3 regions of the Solidesulfovibrio sp. C21 genome follow, and region 3 is predicted to be linked to each of the others. Evidence: riboswitches for the same ligand, from Rfam matches in the RefSeq annotation. Region 3 holds a riboswitch; each other region holds the start of a gene.
What was found. A riboswitch is a leader RNA that binds a small molecule or an ion and turns the genes downstream of it on or off. The one in region 3 is predicted to bind cobalamin.
Positions count from the first base shown of each region.

Region 1: linked by a shared signal. The riboswitch ahead of ACMZ6R_RS17025 (ribonucleoside triphosphate reductase) and the one ahead of ACMZ6R_RS04710 (TonB-dependent receptor plug domain-containing protein) in region 3 are both predicted to bind cobalamin.
Region 2: linked by a shared signal. The riboswitch ahead of metE (5-methyltetrahydropteroyltriglutamate--homocysteine S-methyltransferase) and the one ahead of ACMZ6R_RS04710 (TonB-dependent receptor plug domain-containing protein) in region 3 are both predicted to bind cobalamin.

Region 1 covers NZ_JBLODY010000075.1:12,653-18,274, forward strand. Annotated here, with positions in the region: gene ACMZ6R_RS17005 (c-type cytochrome) at 1-619, opposite strand, end outside; gene ACMZ6R_RS17010 (c-type cytochrome) at 623-1,498, opposite strand; gene ACMZ6R_RS17015 (UbiX family flavin prenyltransferase) at 1,764-2,333, shown strand; gene ACMZ6R_RS17020 (hypothetical protein) at 2,560-2,823, shown strand; cobalamin riboswitch at 2,950-3,164, shown strand; gene ACMZ6R_RS17025 (ribonucleoside triphosphate reductase) at 3,305-5,479, shown strand.
Region 2 covers NZ_JBLODY010000070.1:218-5,839, forward strand. Annotated here, with positions in the region: gene metE (5-methyltetrahydropteroyltriglutamate--homocysteine S-methyltransferase) at 1-2,252, opposite strand, end outside; cobalamin riboswitch at 2,436-2,642, opposite strand; gene ACMZ6R_RS16520 (glutamine amidotransferase-related protein) at 2,818-4,302, opposite strand; gene ACMZ6R_RS16525 (outer membrane homotrimeric porin) at 4,375-5,622, opposite strand, start outside.
Region 3 covers NZ_JBLODY010000008.1:82,441-88,062, reverse strand. Annotated here, with positions in the region: gene ACMZ6R_RS04740 (EAL and HDOD domain-containing protein) at 1-269, shown strand, start outside; gene ACMZ6R_RS04735 (response regulator) at 353-763, opposite strand; gene ACMZ6R_RS04730 (Hpt domain-containing protein) at 806-1,177, opposite strand; tRNA gene ACMZ6R_RS04725 (tRNA-Arg) at 1,242-1,318, shown strand; gene ACMZ6R_RS04720 (hypothetical protein) at 1,451-1,975, shown strand; gene ACMZ6R_RS04715 (LysR substrate-binding domain-containing protein) at 1,976-2,440, shown strand; cobalamin riboswitch at 2,580-2,777, shown strand; gene ACMZ6R_RS04710 (TonB-dependent receptor plug domain-containing protein) at 2,886-4,892, shown strand; gene ACMZ6R_RS04705 (adenosylcobinamide amidohydrolase) at 4,792-5,616, shown strand; gene ACMZ6R_RS04700 (ABC transporter substrate-binding protein) at 5,613-5,622, shown strand, end outside.

The sequences.
Region 1 (5,622 bases), on a different contig from region 3:
TCCAGGCGAGCCAGGTGATGACGAAGAGCGCGCCGAGCGCCAGGCCCCCGGACACGCGCAGGAAGCATTGGGGAATGAAGGTCGGGTTGAAATAGGCCCGCCCGAAGCCGCCGGCAAAGGGCCAGCCGTCCGGGGTGAGCATGAACCCCAGGATGCCCGAAATAAGGATGGCGGAAATGACCGCCATGCCGACGTAGCCCCAGCCGAGGGCCACCAGCGTCCCTGGCCGTTTTTCGGCCAGCCGGTCCCACAGGTAGTAGTAGATCAAAAGGAGCACCACTTCCGAGGTGAACGCGCCCCATTCGATGAACCAGGGCCAGAAAAAGAGGTGGATCAGCGAGCCGATGCCCTCCGGGGCCAGCCCCCCGGTGATGAACCAGATGCCGACGCCCGTGACCGCGCCGATCGAGGTGGTGACGACCACGGCCGGTCCGAGAAGCGCGCGGCTGATCCGCGCCCAAAACGCCCCTTTGCCCAGATACGTCAGGGTCTGGAACAGCACCAGCATGGTGACGAGGCCGATGGCCAGGCCGTGGCTTATGAGCACGTGCAGCACGGCATCGAGGGCGATGGTCATGCCGTCGCCAAGACTGGGGATGTGCAGGATGGGAAAGATCATGGCTTATTTCACCTCGGACAGGGGGATGACCTGCACGACCTTGTCGGGGTGGGTGGCCACGAATTTCGGGCGCGGCTTTTCATGCACGAAACCGGCCAGGTCCAGGGCCTGCTCCTGGGTCAGGGACGGGGAGCTTTTGGGCATGTAGCGCCAGGCGAAGACGGAAAAGGTGCGGATGCGGTGCATGCCGGCCCCGTCATTGTAGGAGCCGTCGCCCCAGAGCGGCGGGGCGATGGCCGTGCCCTGGCCGGCCTCGCCGTGGCATCTGGCGCAGACGTCCTGGTAGACCTTGGCGCCGTTGGCCACATCGGGCTTATGGGAATTGCCCAGGTCGTGGGGCAGGGTCCAGGGCTGCTCGGAATAGATGGGGATGCCCTTGGATATCCACTGCATGTAGACGAGCAGGGACTGCATGATCTGGCTGTCGTAGGCCGGGGCGGTGCCGTTCATGCTGCGTTCGAAACAGCCCTGGGTGCGCAGCGTCAGGTCGGCGGTGTAGTCGCGGCGACCGCGGAAGAGCGGGTAGCGCGCCCCGACCCCGACCAGGGAAATGGTGTCGAGGCTGCGGCCGCCGTCGAAGTGGCAGCTGGTGCAGGACAGGTCGTTGTTGATGTATTTGCCGGCGTACTTTTTCGTTTCGGTCATGATCCTGTAGCCGAGCATGACTTCCGCGCGGATGCTTTCCGGGGCGTCCTCGGGGCGCGGCGGATTGAAAAGTTGTGGCATGGCCGGCGCCTTGGCGTTTTGGCGCGGGACCTCTCGCGGCGTTTCGGTCCGCTTGGTCACGAGGGTGGACCGGAAAAAGGCCAGGATCCAGACGCCGAAGGCGAGCAGGAGGGTTGCCAGCACCAGTGCGAAATAAACATTGCGGTTTTTCATAGAGACTCCGTACTGCGGGGACTGTGGCAAGACGCGAATCCGCCATGCGGGGAGAAGCACCGGCCGAAAAACGGATCAGGGCACGCGGTATGCCCTGTGCCCGCGACTCTCCAACTTCTTTATTTTGAAAACTCTCGCAGGTTTACCCGCACCGTTTCGGATGTCAATATGCGGTGCCGAAAACATCGGAAGACCGGCGGGCCGGGAGGAGGGCGCCTGGAGCGGTCCGGCTCGGATAACTGTCCACACAACCGAAGGAAAAATCATGAAACGGCTCCTGGTCGGCATAACGGGCGCAAGCGGCGTGCTCTACGGCATCCGGCTGCTCGAGGTCCTGCGCGGCGTGGCCGAGGTGGAAACGCATCTCATTTTGAGCCGGGGCGCGGCCACGACCTTGGCCTACGAGACCGACTTCACGGTTGCGGCTGTCGCGGCCCTGGCCGATGTGGTCCATGCCCACGACAATCTGGCCGCGGCGGTCTCGAGCGGTTCGTTTCCCGTGCACGGCATGGTGGTGGTCCCGTGTTCCATGAAGACCCTGGCCCAGATCGCCCTGTCCCTTGGCGACAACCTCCTGGCCCGGGCCGCCGACGTGACGCTCAAGGAGCGGCGCAAGCTGGTGCTCGTGCCGCGCGAGACGCCGCTGCACCTGGGGCACCTGCGCCACATGACGGCCGTGACCGAAATGGGTGGCGTCATCCTGCCCCCGGCCCCCTCGTTCTACCACGGCCCCCGCACCATCATGGACATCGTGGACCAGACCGTGGGCAAGATCCTGGACCAGTTCGCCATCCCCCACGACCTCTTCCACCGCTGGGACGGCCGGGAGGGGTGATCCGGCCCGCGCCGGCGGGACGGTGCATACGCAGGGGCGGAAAGGTCGCGGCCCGTGGCTTCCCCGGGCATTTGCCTCCTTGAAAAGCGTACGCATCCGGTTTTCTTATCCGGGGAGAACGTCGCCCCCGGAGAATGGGAACGCCTTGTGCGAGGGAGGAAAAAAACATGCCGTCTAGGCGGGGACGGCGAAATGGTTCATGGAATAACAAAAGGAGGCAGCCATCATGCAAGGCGACCACGAACACCACCATGACCATACTCATGAGCACACCCACGAACACGAGCATGAACACGAGCATCCCGGCATCGGCAAGCACACCCACAAGCATGTCCATGTCCATACCCATGAACATGAACACGAGCACAAGCACCCCCACGAGCACGGCGCGGGGGAAGGCGCGCACGAACACCAGCATACCGGCGAGCACGGCCCTCACGACCATGTCCACCCGGACCACGAGCACGTGCCCCACACCCACGATCACTGAGTGACGCCGCGCCGACGACGGATTTTTTTTTCAAATCGCCCGGAAGCGCCGGGGGCGGCCGACCGAAGCCCGATAGCGGCCGCCCCCGCCCCTCTGAGGCCGATTGACTCTCCCGGCCGCTCCCCCCTATACCATGGCTGCGCTGGCGTCCGTCCTCCCCGGGACGGGCTGCAAAAGAGAACCCGGTGAGACTCCGGGACTGCCCCGCAGCGGTAAGCGAAAACGACCTCCGCCACCAAGCACTGGGCTCCCCGGCCTGGGAAGCGGCGGACAGTAGGCACCCGGTCTGCCGGCCGTCACGTTCGCAAGTCCGAAGACCTGCCAGCGCCCGTCCGCGAAGCCTGTTCGCGGACGAACCGCCAGGGAGCCTCGAGGGAGGGCGACCGGCCTCGCGGCGCATGGGGTGGCGTCGCGGCCGCGCGTCTCTCCTCGGTTCCGTCTCGATATCGCGTAGTGGGAACGCGATATCGCAGGGAATGCCATGCTGGAACCGATGACCAGTTCCGATCTATCTTTCGACACCTTGCCGGAATCCGTAGCGTCCGCTGCGCCGGAACGTGTCGCCGTGGCCGTGCCCATGCGCATCAAAAAGCGCGATGGCAAGGTCGTTCCTTTTGACGGCGAGAAGATTTTCTCCGCCATCCGCCGGGCCGGCGCGGTCACGGGCGAGTTCGAGGACGCCGAGGCCCGGCTGCTCACGGCCCAGGCCGTCAAAGTGCTGTCCCACCGCTTCACCGGCCAGATCCCGGACATCGAACGCATCCAGGACGTGGTGGAGCAGGCCCTGATTTCGGCCAACCACTTCCGCACCATGCGCGCCTACTCGGTCTACCGCGAACAACGGGCTAAGCTGCGCCACGACAAAAAGACCGTGGTGGACGTGGCCGCCTCCATCAACGAATACCTCGACCGCCAGGACTGGCGCGTGGCCGCCAACGCCAACCAGGGCTATTCCCTCGGCGGGCTCATTTTGAACGTCTCTGGCAAGGTGGTGGCCAACTATTGGCTCAACCACGTCTATCCGCCGGAAGTGGGCGCCGCTCACCGCGAAGGCGACCTCCACATCCATGACCTGGACATGCTGGCCGGCTATTGCGCCGGCTGGTCGCTGCGCACGCTGCTGGAAGAAGGCTTAAACGGCGTGCCGGACAAGGTGGAAGCCGACCCGCCGCGCCATCTTTCCAGCGCCGTCGGCCAGATCGTCAATTTTCTCGGTACGCTGCAAAACGAATGGGCCGGGGCCCAGGCCTTTTCCTCCTTCGACACCTACATGGCCCCGTTCGTGCGCAAGGACAGGCTCGATTACGCCGAGGTGCGCCAGTCCATCCAGGAGCTGATCTACAACCTGAACGTGCCGTCGCGCTGGGGCACCCAGACCCCCTTCACCAACCTGACCTTCGACTGGAACTGCCCGGACGACCTGGCCGGCCAGCATCCGCGCATCGGCGGCGAGGAGCTGGAGTTCACCTACGGCGAGCTCCAGGCCGAAATGGACATGATCAACCGGGCCTACATCGACGTCATGACCGCCGGCGACGCCAAGGGACGGGTCTTCACCTTTCCCATCCCCACCTACAATATCACCAAGGATTTTCCCTGGGAGTCGCCCAACGTCGACATTCTCTTCGAGATGACGGCCAAGTACGGCCTGCCCTACTTCCAGAATTTCGTGAATTCCGACCTCGAGCCCAACATGGTGCGCTCCATGTGCTGCCGGCTCCAGCTCGACCTGCGCGAGCTTTTAAAGCGCGGCAACGGCCTTTTCGGTAGCGCCGAGCAGACCGGGTCCGTGGGCGTGGTCACCATCAACTGCGCCCGGCTCGGCTACAGCCATAGCGGCGACGAGGCGGGACTTCTGGCCCGCCTGGACGGCCTGCTCGACATCGCCCGCACCAGCCTGGAGATCAAGCGCAAGGAGATCACGCGGCGCATGGACGCCGGGCTTTTCCCCTACACCAAGCGCTACCTCGGGTCGCTTCGCAACCACTTCTCCACCATCGGCGTCAACGGCATCAATGAAATGATCCGCAACTTCACGTCCGACGCCGAAAACATCACCACCCCGGCCGGCCACGCCCTGGCCGTGCGTCTGCTCGACCACGTGCGCGAGCGCATGACCGAATTCCAGGAGCAGACCGGCCATCTCTACAACCTGGAAGCCACACCGGCCGAAGGCACCACCTACCGGTTCGCCAAGGAAGACCGCAAACGCTTCCCCGGCATCCTGCAGGCCGGCACGCAGGGGAAGCCCTACTACACCAATTCGTCCCAGCTGCCGGTCGGTTTTACCAACGACCCCTTCGAGGCGCTCGCGCGCCAGGAGGAGCTCCAGCGCAAATACACCGGCGGCACGGTGCTCCACCTCTACATGGGCGAACGCATCTCCAGCGCCGAGGCCTGCAAGAACCTCGTGCGCCGGGCGCTTTCCCGTTTCGCCCTGCCCTACATCACCATAACGCCCACGTTCTCCATCTGCGACGTCCACGGCTACCTGGCCGGCGAGCACGAGACCTGCCCGCGCTGCGCCGCGGCCGGCGAAACCCGCGCCTGCGAGATCTGGACCCGGGTCATGGGCTACTACCGGCCCAAATCGGCCTTCAATATCGGCAAACAGGGCGAATACGAAGAACGTATCTGCTTCGCCGAGCCCCAATAAGCGGGGGAGACGCCTCCGGCGGCCAGGGGGAAACTTTTTGAAAAAAGTTTCCCCCTGGACCCCCTTCAAAAACTTTCAAGGGGGTGGGAGCTGGCCGGAATTCCGCGAGGGGTTCCGTTGATGGCTTGCGTCCCCTTGCAGAA
Region 2 (5,622 bases), on a different contig from region 3:
TTGGCCAGGGCGGCGGTGGCTTCCGGCCAGGCCCGGGTCTTGAGCCCGCAATCGGGGTTGGCCCACAGCCGTTCGGGCGGGATGACCTCGGCCGCGCGTTCGAGCAGCGCTTCCATCTCGGCGACCGACGGCACACGCGGGCTGTGGATGTCGTAGAGCCCGGGACCTATTTCGTTGGGGTATTGGAAGTCCGCAAAGGCGGTGAGGAGTTCCATGCGGCTGCGGCTGGCCTCAATGCTGATGACGTCGGCGTCCATGGCCGCGATGGACGGCACGATGTCATTGAATTCCGCGTAGCACATGTGGGTGTGGATCTGCGTTTCCGGTTTGGCCACGGCGGCGGTCAGCCGGAAATCGTCCACGGCCAGGGCCAGGGCCATCTCCCAGTCCTTGCGCCGCAGCGGCAGCCCCTCGCGCAGGGCCGGCTCGTCGATCTGGATGACGCGCAACCCGGCGCGCTCCAGGTCCGCCACCTCGTCGCGCATGGCCAGGGCGATCTGCCGGCGCGTGGTCTCGCGGGGCTGGTCGTCGCGCACGAAGCTCCAGCACAGGATGGTCGCCGGGCCGGTGAGCATGCCCTTCATGGGCTTCTTGGTCAGGGACGCGGCATAGGTCGACCAGTCCACGGTCATGGGGCCGGGGCGCGACACGTCGCCGTAGATGACCGGCGGCTTGACGCAGCGCGCGCCGTAGCTTTGCACCCAGCCGTTTTTCGTGAAGCAGAAGCCGGCGAGCCGCTCGCCGAAATACTCCACCATGTCGTTTCGTTCGGGTTCGCCGTGCACCAGCACGTCGAGGCCGAGCGTCTCCTGCCGGGCCACCACGTCGGCGATGGTCTCCTTGAGGAAGGCTTCGTAGGCGGCGGCGTCCATCTCGCCGGTCTTGGCGCGCCGCCGGGCCTGCCGGATCGCCGGCGTCTGGGGAAAGGAGCCGATGGTGGTGGTGGGGATGGGCGGCAGGGAGAGGGCGGCCGTCTGGGTCTTGGCGCGTTCCTTATAGGGGGCCGGCCGGTGGAACATGTCCACGGTCACGGCATCCACCCGATGGCGCACAACCGCATCGGTCGCGACCCCGCTTTCCCGCCGGCTCTCCCAGGCGGCCCGGTTGTCGGCCAGGGCGGCGGCCACCTCCGGACGCTCAGGCCCGCCGGGCGCGGCGGCATCGGCCAGCAGGCGCACCTCGCGGCATTTCTGTACGGCAAAGGCCATCCAATTGCGGATGGTCGGGTCGAGGGCGGTTTCCGCCTCGAGGTCCACCGGGCAATGCAGCAGCGAACACGACGGCGCGAGCATGAGGCGCGCCGCCCCGACGTGGTCCGCCGCGAGTTCGATGCGGGCCAGGGCGGCGGCCGCGTCCACGCGCCAGATGTTGCGCCCGTCCACGAGCCCCAGCGACAAGGCGGTTTCCGGGGACAGCGCCTTGGCCACCAAGGCGATCTGTGTGGGGTCGCGCACGCAGTCGATATGGAGCGCGCCAAGGGGCAGCCCCTCCACCCAGGACAGGTTGTGGGCGATGCCGCCGAAATAGGTGGCGAGCATCACCTTCGCCGGACCGGCGGCCTTGGCGAGATCACGGTAGGCCTCACGGAACGGGCCGGCCAGGGCTTCGGGCAGGTCCTGGGCCAGGATGGGCTCGTCGAGTTCGATCCAGGGGCACAGCGCGCCCAGACGGCCGAGGATGTCCCGGTAGGCCTCGAGCAGGTCCGGGAGCAGCGAAAAGCGGTCGAAGTCGGGAGAAACGCTCTTGCCGAGCGTAAGGAAGGTGAACGGCCCGGGCAGCACGGCCTTGGCCGTGAATCCGGCTGTGGCGGCCTGGCGCGCCTCGTCGAAGATCTTCGACCCCACCACGGCAAGGCGCTGTCCCGGCGTGAACTCCGGCACGATGTAGTGGTAGTTGGTGTCGAACCACTTGGTCATCTCCATGGCCGCCACGTCGCGCGTTTTGTCCTGGACGCCCCGGGCCATGGCGAAAAAGGTGTCGAGGGGCGCCTCCCCGCCGGCATGGCCGAAGCGCTCCGGCACCGCACCAAGCAGGCAGGCCATGTCGAGCATGTGGTCGTAGAGGGAGAAGTCGCCGACCGGCACCAAATCGAGGCCGGCCTCGCCCGCAAGCTTCCAGTGCGAGAGCCGCAAGGCGGCGGCCTGCGCCTCAAGGGCGGCGGCGTCGATCCTGCCGGCCCAGTATGCTTCGAGGGCGGCCTTGAGTTCCCGGTTGCGCCCCATGCGGGGAAATCCCAGCGAATGCGTCACCATGCAACGTGCTCCTTGTTGGCCCGCGTGGTTCGCGGGCGGTTGACGTCGGCCGGCAGGGCCCCAAACGGCACGCAACAAAAAAAACCCGCCCCCGGCGGATGCGGGGAACGGGGCACGGGTGACGGTCCGGAAACGCGGGCGCGTCCGGCATATACGGTCACTCCGGCCCATGTCGCGAGGCCTGGATACCGACCGATTCGAGGCGTCTTCTGGCTTACGGGGCGGTCCCGGAGGGGACCGTCAGCATCTGGCGGCATCCTTCCCAGGCCGGCTTACGCCCGACCTAGTGGATAACCGCCGCCAAACCCCGATCACAGCAGCGCGTCTGCGACGGATTCGCACCGTCTTCCGTTTCTCGAAAGGTCCTTTACCACAAATCGACCCGTCACTGGCCCAATTCCAGCCCCTTGTCAACGTGGTGGGGGAGGGAGAAGGCGGAGGAGAGTGAAAGAGGATGCGAGAGGGGGACCCTTTTTGAAAAAAGGGTCCCCCTCTCGCGCTCTCCCCTCCCCAAAACGTTTCACGGTGTGGGGAGCGTCACAGAGGGCAAGGGAATGCATCTCTTTTATCGTGGCGTTGATTGCGCCAGGGCGTCCCGCAGGAAGCGCCGCAGCACATTTTCCGCCTGGTTGTAGGAAACCTTGATTTCCGGATGGAACTGCGTTCCGTGCAGGCGTCCGTCCTGGCTGCGCACGGCCTGAATATACGTGGACTTGGCCACGACGGTAAATCCCTGCGGCGGGTCGTACACGGCCCAGCCATGCACTTCCGGCGCGGTGAAGGGCTGGGGCAGGCCCCTAAAAAGCGGATCGTCGACGAGCGTGCGAATCTCCGCGTACCGGGCCGGCTTTTCCATGGCGGAGATATCGGAGCGGCCCATGGAGCGCACGCGCGTGTAGCCGGAGGCGAAGGAAAGCATCTGGTGTCCGGCGCAGATGCCGAGGATGGGGACCGGCGCGGCGCGAATGATCTCGAATTCGCCGTTGTATTCGAACATGGGCAGGTCGTTGTAATCGGCATTGTTGCCGCTGAGCAGGATGGCCACGGGCTTTTTCGCAAGCGCCTCGTACATGGCCATGCTCGCCTCGTAATACGGCACGGTCACGGTCGAGAGCTCCGGGACCATCTCATGGACGCGCGCGGCCAGCTCCGTAAACGCCGCGCCGTTGTGCTGGTTGCCGATGACAAGGACATACGGCCCGGCCGGCGGGCTCGGCACCGGGGGAAGACCCGGGGAATACAGCAGCAGTTCGTTTATGCCCGGGGCATAGCCGGTCCAGCCGCTGATCTCCAGCCGCCAGAACCGGGCCGAGACCCCGGCAAAATCGAGAATGAAGCGGTAGGTGTCGCCGTCGGTGACCTTGACGGCCTCCTTCCAGGTGACGCCGTCGGGGCTGGCCAGCCAGCGGAAGGCCACCGGCCAGCCGTCCCGGTTGCCGGAATCGGCCAGCATCCAGATGCGGCTTATGCTGCGCTCCCGCCCCAGATCCAGTTCCACCCAGGCCGTGTCCGGACCCGGAGGCGCGGCCCGCCACTGGGTGGAGAGGCCCTGGTCGGTATAGTCGAGGAGATTCTTGGGGTCCGAGCCGCTTGAGACCTTCACGCTTACGGGCACGGCCCGGGTCAGGTTCATGAACGCCTTGTCGCTGGCCGTATCCACTGAAAAGCGGCTGACGGCCCACGGCCCGTGCGCGCCCGCCTCGTCCGTGGCCCGCACGCGCCAGTACCAGCGGGTCCCATCCGCCAGGGGCTTTTGGTCGGGAATGGCCAGGGCGCTGACGCCTTCGGGGTTTTCCGGCAGCGTGTAGTCGAGGCGGTCTTCGGCAAAGGCCTTGTCCCGGGCGAGCTGGATTTCGTAGACGCGCTTGCCCTGGCCGCCCGTGGCGTTTTTAAACGACAAAAGCGGCGTCCGGCGGGTGACGATGACGTCGAAATCGGGGTTGGTGGTGAGCTGCGGCGCGCTGATCGGACACGCCGCCAGGGCCACGGCGCCGGACAGGCCGCCGAGTATTACGGCGAGGACCAGCAGAGGCGACATCCGGTATCTCATGCGGGCACTCCTTGGGCCGGCACAGCATCCGGCCGTTGCGGCGCATCGTGAAACGACCGACCGCGCCAGGCGTTAAAAGGTATAGATGATGCCAAGCGCCGCCTGCCAGGCGTCGCCGGCCTGATTCACCATGCGATGTCCCCAGATGCTCGAGTGGAGCCCTTCGGGATGGGCCCAGCCCAGCTCGCCGATCAGGTTCACGGCGTCGGTCAGGGCGTACACATGCTCGCAGGCCACGGAGTAGAGGTTTTCGCCCTGGGCCAGGTCCTGCCCCATGGTGACATAGGAACCGGGGCCCCCCGTGACGGCCACGGCCTTGCGCAGGCCCGCCGGCGAGCTGGTGCCCGTGGCATAGGAAAAGGCGACCAGGGAGGTCAGGCGCGGCACGATGCTGATTTTGCTGAAATTAAGCACCAATCCCATGCTGCCCTGGGGCGTGGTGTTCATGGCCGCCTGGGTCAGATATTGGTCGGCGTTGAACAGAAACGAGCCGGCGGGCCCCCATTCCGTGTTGATGGCGGGCAGCCGTTCCGAGCCGTTGGACAGCCCGGAATCCTCGCCGCTGCCGTACCAGCCGAGGAGCTGGGGCGCGACCATGGCGAAGCCGGTGTATTCCAGGGCCGCGTCCGCGAACCAGCCGCGCCGGCGGCAGCGTTCCCGGTCGGCGGCGAAGGCGTCGCCGTAGACCGCGTCGGCATAGAGCTTGAGCGGCATCGGCAGCTCGGCGGTCAGGGTGAAGCCGGTCCAGAAGGCGGCGCTCTGGTTGTCGGCAAAGCCCGTCGGGGTCACGAAGGACCCGGCGGCGCGCAGGGAGTTGCTCATGGAGTCCGGCAGGTCGGCGGCGCGGCCGAGGATGGCCACCGCGCCCCAGGGCGTGACGTGCGTGCCCGAAATCGACACCGGCAGCGTGATGAAGGTGAGATCCAGCTCGTCGCCGACTTGCGTGGTGGTGGTGTCGTAGGTCCGGTTGGTGTCCACCAGCCGGGCGTAGCCGGCCGTGACGCCGAGCCGGTCCTCGAGCAGCGGGGCGCTGACGACCAGGGCGGCCGCGTCGCTGTTGCCCGAGTCCGTGCCCAGGACCACGGAGTCGTAGAAGACCGAGGTATGGGGCAGGGACAGGGGCTGGTAGCCGGCCGTCACCTTGATGGCCGTATCAGGCAGGGTGAACTGGAGGTAGCACTGGTAGGACTCGATGGCGGTCGTCGGATTGGCCGCCGTCAGGGTGCCGTGGCCCCAGGTCTGGTTGTTGACGCGAAGCCCCAGGCGAAAGGCCAGATTTTCGTTGGCGGCAAGATCGACATGCAGGCGCATGCGCTGCCA
Region 3 (5,622 bases):
CCATCCTGGGCATGCCCATGGCCAAGGTGACCGAGCATCTGCCCCTGGAAGAAACGCTCAAGGCGGCGCTTCGCCGCGAAACCCAGAGCGAATACGAGCCGCTGCTCGACCTCGTGGCCTGTATCGAGGACGCGGACTGGGTGCGCCTCGACGACCTGACCCGCAAGCTCGGCTTCGACCTGGAAACGGTCAAGACCTGCGCCAGCGAGGCCATGGCCTGGAGCAGCGCCTTTTTCATCACCCAGCATGCGGCCGGGCCGGCGTCCTGACAGCCGCCGGTTTCGGGAGTCCGTCTTTGCAAAACGATGCCCCGTGAACGGGAATGCCGTTTCCGCCCGGGGCGGCGCGGCCGTTATGGCGACTGGGGCGGCGGGGGAATCAGGCCAAGCTTGGCCAGTTCCGCCAACAGCGTTTCGCGGCGCAGGGGCTTGGGCAGGTAGGCCTCGGCCCGGCCGTGAAAGAAGGATTCGCTGACGTTTTTGGTGTCCGTCAGCACCGAAATCATGATGAGCTTGAAGCGTTCGGCCGGGTTGTGGGCGTCCTCGATGCGGCGCAGGGCCTGGACCACTTCATTGCCGTCCATGCCGGGCATGAGGATGTCCATGAAGACGGCGGTAAAGGGCCTGTCCTCCTCCAGGGCGGCCTCGAAGGCGGAGAGGGCCTCCATGCCGTCGCAGGCGGTGAGGCATTCGGCGTAGGCGGAAAGAAAGGTCCGCAGGAAAAGGATAATGCTTTCGTCGTCATCCACGATGAGAAAGCGCATGATGGAGCCCCCGGTCCCGGCGGCAGGGCCGGTTGAAATATGTTAGGGGCTTTTTTTGGCGGAAGCAACCGTCGCGTCCTTGGTCGGGGCCGCGACGAATTCGATGTCCGTCTCGTGGAAATAGCGGGCCAGGGCGGCGATAAGGCGGCCGGCTGCGGCAAGGTCGGCGCGGGCGACGGTTTCCTCCAGGGCCAGGGCCATGTCCGCCGCTTCCGGGAGCTGGAAGGTGGCGGCCGATCCCCGGATGGTGTGGGCCAGCCGGCAGAGGGCTTCGCCGTCGCGGGCGGCCAGGGCGCTTTCGAGTTCCGCGATGTGCTCGTTCTGTATGGCCAGAAACCGGGCGAAGATGGGGCGCAGTTCCGCCGAAACGGCCACGGTTCTCGGGGGGATGTCGTCGGGGGGGGCGGCGCTCATGCCGGCCGGATCTCCTTGTTTGTGCCTTGACGGGGTGCCGTTTGGGCAATTAAGGAAGGTTCACGCGCCCGTAGCTCAGCTGGATAGAGCGTCGGACTTCGAATCCGCCGGCCGGGGGTTCGAATCCCTCCGGGCGCGCCAGTAATCATTACAAATGGTTACACAACAAAATCACCCTGGTCACATAACCTTCTTCACCCGTCCCAAACACCTCTCAGTCCCGGAATAGTCCCGGAACAAAAATATTCCCTCAAAAACCTCTAGGGGGCGGCATTGTCTACAGGCAATGTCGATACCCATTTCAGGTCTCCTTTCATTGTTCACGAGGGGAGAGGCAACCGGTGTGGTCACGATCCGGACCTGCCTAAATTAACGCCGGCTGTTCCCATCCGCAAGGGCAAGGGCGGGCTTCCGCGTATCCTCTCCCTGGCCGCCGAGCGAACCAAGGTCTGGTATGATCATCCCAAAAAATGTCCCCCCCTGCTGACCAAGGGCAACCGCAAAATCCGGAGCGAACGCCGCGAGGCCTGTCTCGTGGTTTTGGAGACGCTACTCTCCCACCTCGACTTAGCGTCCCTGTGCCTTGGCCTGCCCACCCTGGCCAATGGGTTTATCGACATCGATATGAAGACCATCGTTCGCGACTCCGGGTTGGAGCAGCGCCGTTGCGAACGCGCCATCAGGCAGATCAGAGAGGCCAGCCGGCTTCATGGCGGTGACTCAGCCGAGGGGCCTGAGCGACGAAGGCCGGTACTTCGGCTGCCGGGCCATCCGCGTTATCACTACAGCCTTTTTTGAATGGCTGGGATTGGGACCGATGCTGCGGCGGGAACGGGCTTATATTTCGAGCCGGTGTTCGACTATGAGCAGGTGCTGGTCGTCGGGCCGAACCACCCCTTGCGCGCAGCGAGCCATATTGAGCCGGAACAGCTTGCAGTGGAAATCTTGATCACCTACCCGGTCCACATTGATCGGCTCGATATTTATTCCCGATTCCTCACGCCTGCCGGCATCATCCCCAAACAGCACAAGCGGATTGAAACCACTGAGATCATGCTCCAAATGGTGGCCAGCGGCCGGGGCGTGGCCGCCTTGCCGCGTTGGCTGGTCGAAGAGAATGCCGGCAAATTTGCCGTGTTCCCGGTGCGCTTGGGAGCGCAAGGCATAGACAAGAAAATATTCCTCGGTATTCGCGAGGCAGACGTCGACATCGATTACCTGAGGGCCTTTGTGGATTTGGCGCGTGCGTATCGTGATCGATAGACCCTCGGTAGTGTGTTCCTGATTGGCTACGAAGGTTACACGCTCCTATACTCTTGGCAGCGCTGGTGCCCGTCCCCTCGGGAGAGGGCGCAAGAGGGAATCCGGCTTGACAATATCTGTATGAGCCGGGCAACTACTCTGCATTATTGAACTCGCAGGTCCGCATCCGCGATGCGGCTAAATGGGAAGTCCGGTGAAAAACCGGCGCTGGCCCGCAACCGTGAAAGGGGACGAAAACCGCACTCAGCCACTGTCCGCGCAAAAGGCGCGGATGGGAAGGCGCGGTGAGTAGGACGATCCTTGAGCCGGGAGACCAGCCTGCGAGAAGTCATGGCGGGCTTCGAGGCAGAGCCGACCCATGGGCAACATCTCATCTGATTGGTGGGATGTCGTGTCTGTGTTTCCTCGAGCCCTCCTCTTCTTTCACGAAGCAGGAGGTTTTTTTATGCGTTGCGCACTGGCTGCGCTGGCTGTTGTCATGGTCTTGCCCTGTCTGGCCCTGGCGGCTGAGAACCAGGAAGAAACGTTCGACCTTCCCGAAATGCTCGTCACGGCCACGGCTACCCCGGCTCCGGCCAGCGAGGTCCCCGTCCATGTCGAGATGCTCAGCCGGGATACAATCAACCAGCTTGGCGTGGACACCTTGGGCGAACTGATCGCCCAGAAATCGCCGGGCACAACCATTCAGTACCCAGGCGCTTACACGAGTTTTCGCCTGCGAGGGTTCGACACCTATGTTTCGCCAGGGGCGAACATGGATGCCAAGACCCTGGTGCTGGTGGACGGCAACCCCTTCGGCTCGGGCAATCTTGCGCTGATTCCCCTGGATAACGTGGAACGCGTGGAGATCATGCGCGGTCCCGGATCGGTCCTGTACGGGGCTTCGGCCATGGGCGGCGTCATCAACATCATCACCAAGCGGGGCAACGGCCCCCCCTCCGGTTCCGCCGAAGCGGAATACGGCAACTTCAATCGGTTTCAGCCCAGAGCTTCTTTGCAGGGCGGAAGCCCGGACGGCAGACTGGGCTTTTCCCTGGCCGGCCGGGTGACCACCGTGGAACAGTACGACGCCGGCGGCGGCTGGCAGTACCGCAATACCGATTACCATGACGGTGCCGCGTCGGGAACCGCGACCCTGACCCCGGTGGAAAATCACACCTTCCACATCTTCGGGAATTATTTCAACGCCTGGGACGTGGGCGATCCCGGCCCCACCTATGCGCCCACCCCCACGGCCAGAATCCAGGACGCCATGAAGAACTTCGCCGCCATCTACAACGGAGCCACCCCGTTGCATGATGTGGAGTGGCGAGTGGCAACCTGGGTCAACCAGCACGACTACGCTGATACCGATACGCCCTATTACCAAAAAAGCGCCTTCGTAACGAATCAAGCGGGTGTGGATGGACGCGTCACCGTCCCCACCTTTTCAGTGGGGCGTTTCACCCTTGGCGGGCAATACCGGAACATCCACGAGCACCGATACGGGGACGGCGTGTACGCCCCGGATTCCAACTACGCGAACTGGTCCCTTTACGGTGAGGAAAAAGTCGACATCGACGCATTCACCTTTCTGGCCGGTCTGCGCTACGACAATTACGACCTGCGCATTCTCGACAATGATGCCTTCACCGATGTAGCCGGCCAGTCGCGCACCATGGACCATGCGAGCTGGCGGGGCGGCATCACCTGGCGGGCGCTCACCTGGCTTTCCCTGCGCGCCTCCGCCGGCTCCGCCTTCACCCCGCCGGACGCCTATAAATTCTGTGGCCTCTACCGGAATTCCGGCACCAACTCCATCGGCAACCCAAGCCTGCTTCCCGAGACCAGCACCACCTGGGAAGGCGGATTCGATATCGATTGGAAAGGCCTTAAGTTCTCCGGAACCGGCTTCTACACGTTCTACACCAACGCGATCACGACTACCACGACCACGGTTGGCGGCGAAACCAACTGGCAGACCTGGGTCAATTCCGCCGGTTGGCGGCTGGCCGGCCTGGAGGCGTTCACACGTTACACCACTTCCTGGTCCGTCGGATCACACAGGCTTACGGTCACGCCGTCTCTCAACGCCATTTGGTACCTGGAACGCCGTGAAGAAGACGATGCCTTGGTCAATGCACGCGGCACGGACACGGTGCTCAACCTGTCCGAATATAGCCTGACTCCCGGTGTGCAGTTCGGGTTCGACTCCTGGGTCACGCTCAATCTGAATGGACAGTGGCAAGGTCCCCAGAAGGTGATCGACTGGAACACGAACAGCGCCCGTTACGGCTCGGTCGTAAACAAGGACCCGTTTTTCGTCATGAACGCCAGGCTTTCCTTCAAGCCCGTCGCAAAATTGGAACCATATGTCTTCGTTAACAATCTCGGGGATGAACGGTACAGCTACGTTGACGGCTACCCTATGCCGGGAAGGACGATTGGCGTTGGCCTGCGCTACGAGTTCTGAGCCGGCTTGCCGACGGTTGGCGGAGCTTCCTGGCGCGCCGCCGGAACTGGCGGGCTTTGGTTTGGAACGTACGCAGCGCCATGCACGCTTGATACTGCCGGACGCTTGGCGGGCTTGCGGTTGGTCTCCGCTTGGTGGGGGGCTGGCCAGGGCGCGGCACATGTTCATTGTCCGCGTCCACGAGGATGGAACGCGTACCCCGGCCGAGTATCCGCCTCCCGAGACGACCCTTGGCCGCTACGCTCGTGACCGCCGCTGGCCCGGTCCGGCCATGGGCATGATGACCGCCGCCTCCATGGCCTCCTGCCGGGTCGCCTGGCGTAGCGAGTCTGGCGTGGCTGTTTGCGTCGTATTGACGGCCGGGCTGGCCAATGCCAGACGGGCCGGAGACAAGGCCGATTGCCGGGATGGAAACGCCGGCGCATTGCCGGCGGGAACCATCAATATCCTGGCGGCCACCAATGCCGCGCTCACGGACGCCGCCTTGCTGGAGGCCCTCATGATCATGACTGAAGCCAAAGCCGCAGTCTTGTCCGAGCACGGCATCGTAAGCCCAGTCAGCGGGCTTGTGGCTACCGGCACAGGCACCGATTGCGCGGCCATGGCCTGCGGGGAGGGGCCTTCACTGCGCTTTTGCGGCAAGCATGTCCTTTTCGGGGAGATGCTGGCCAGGGCGGTCATGGAGGCGCTTTCCTCCTCCATTTCCTGGGAGGCGGGCCGATGAAGAGCT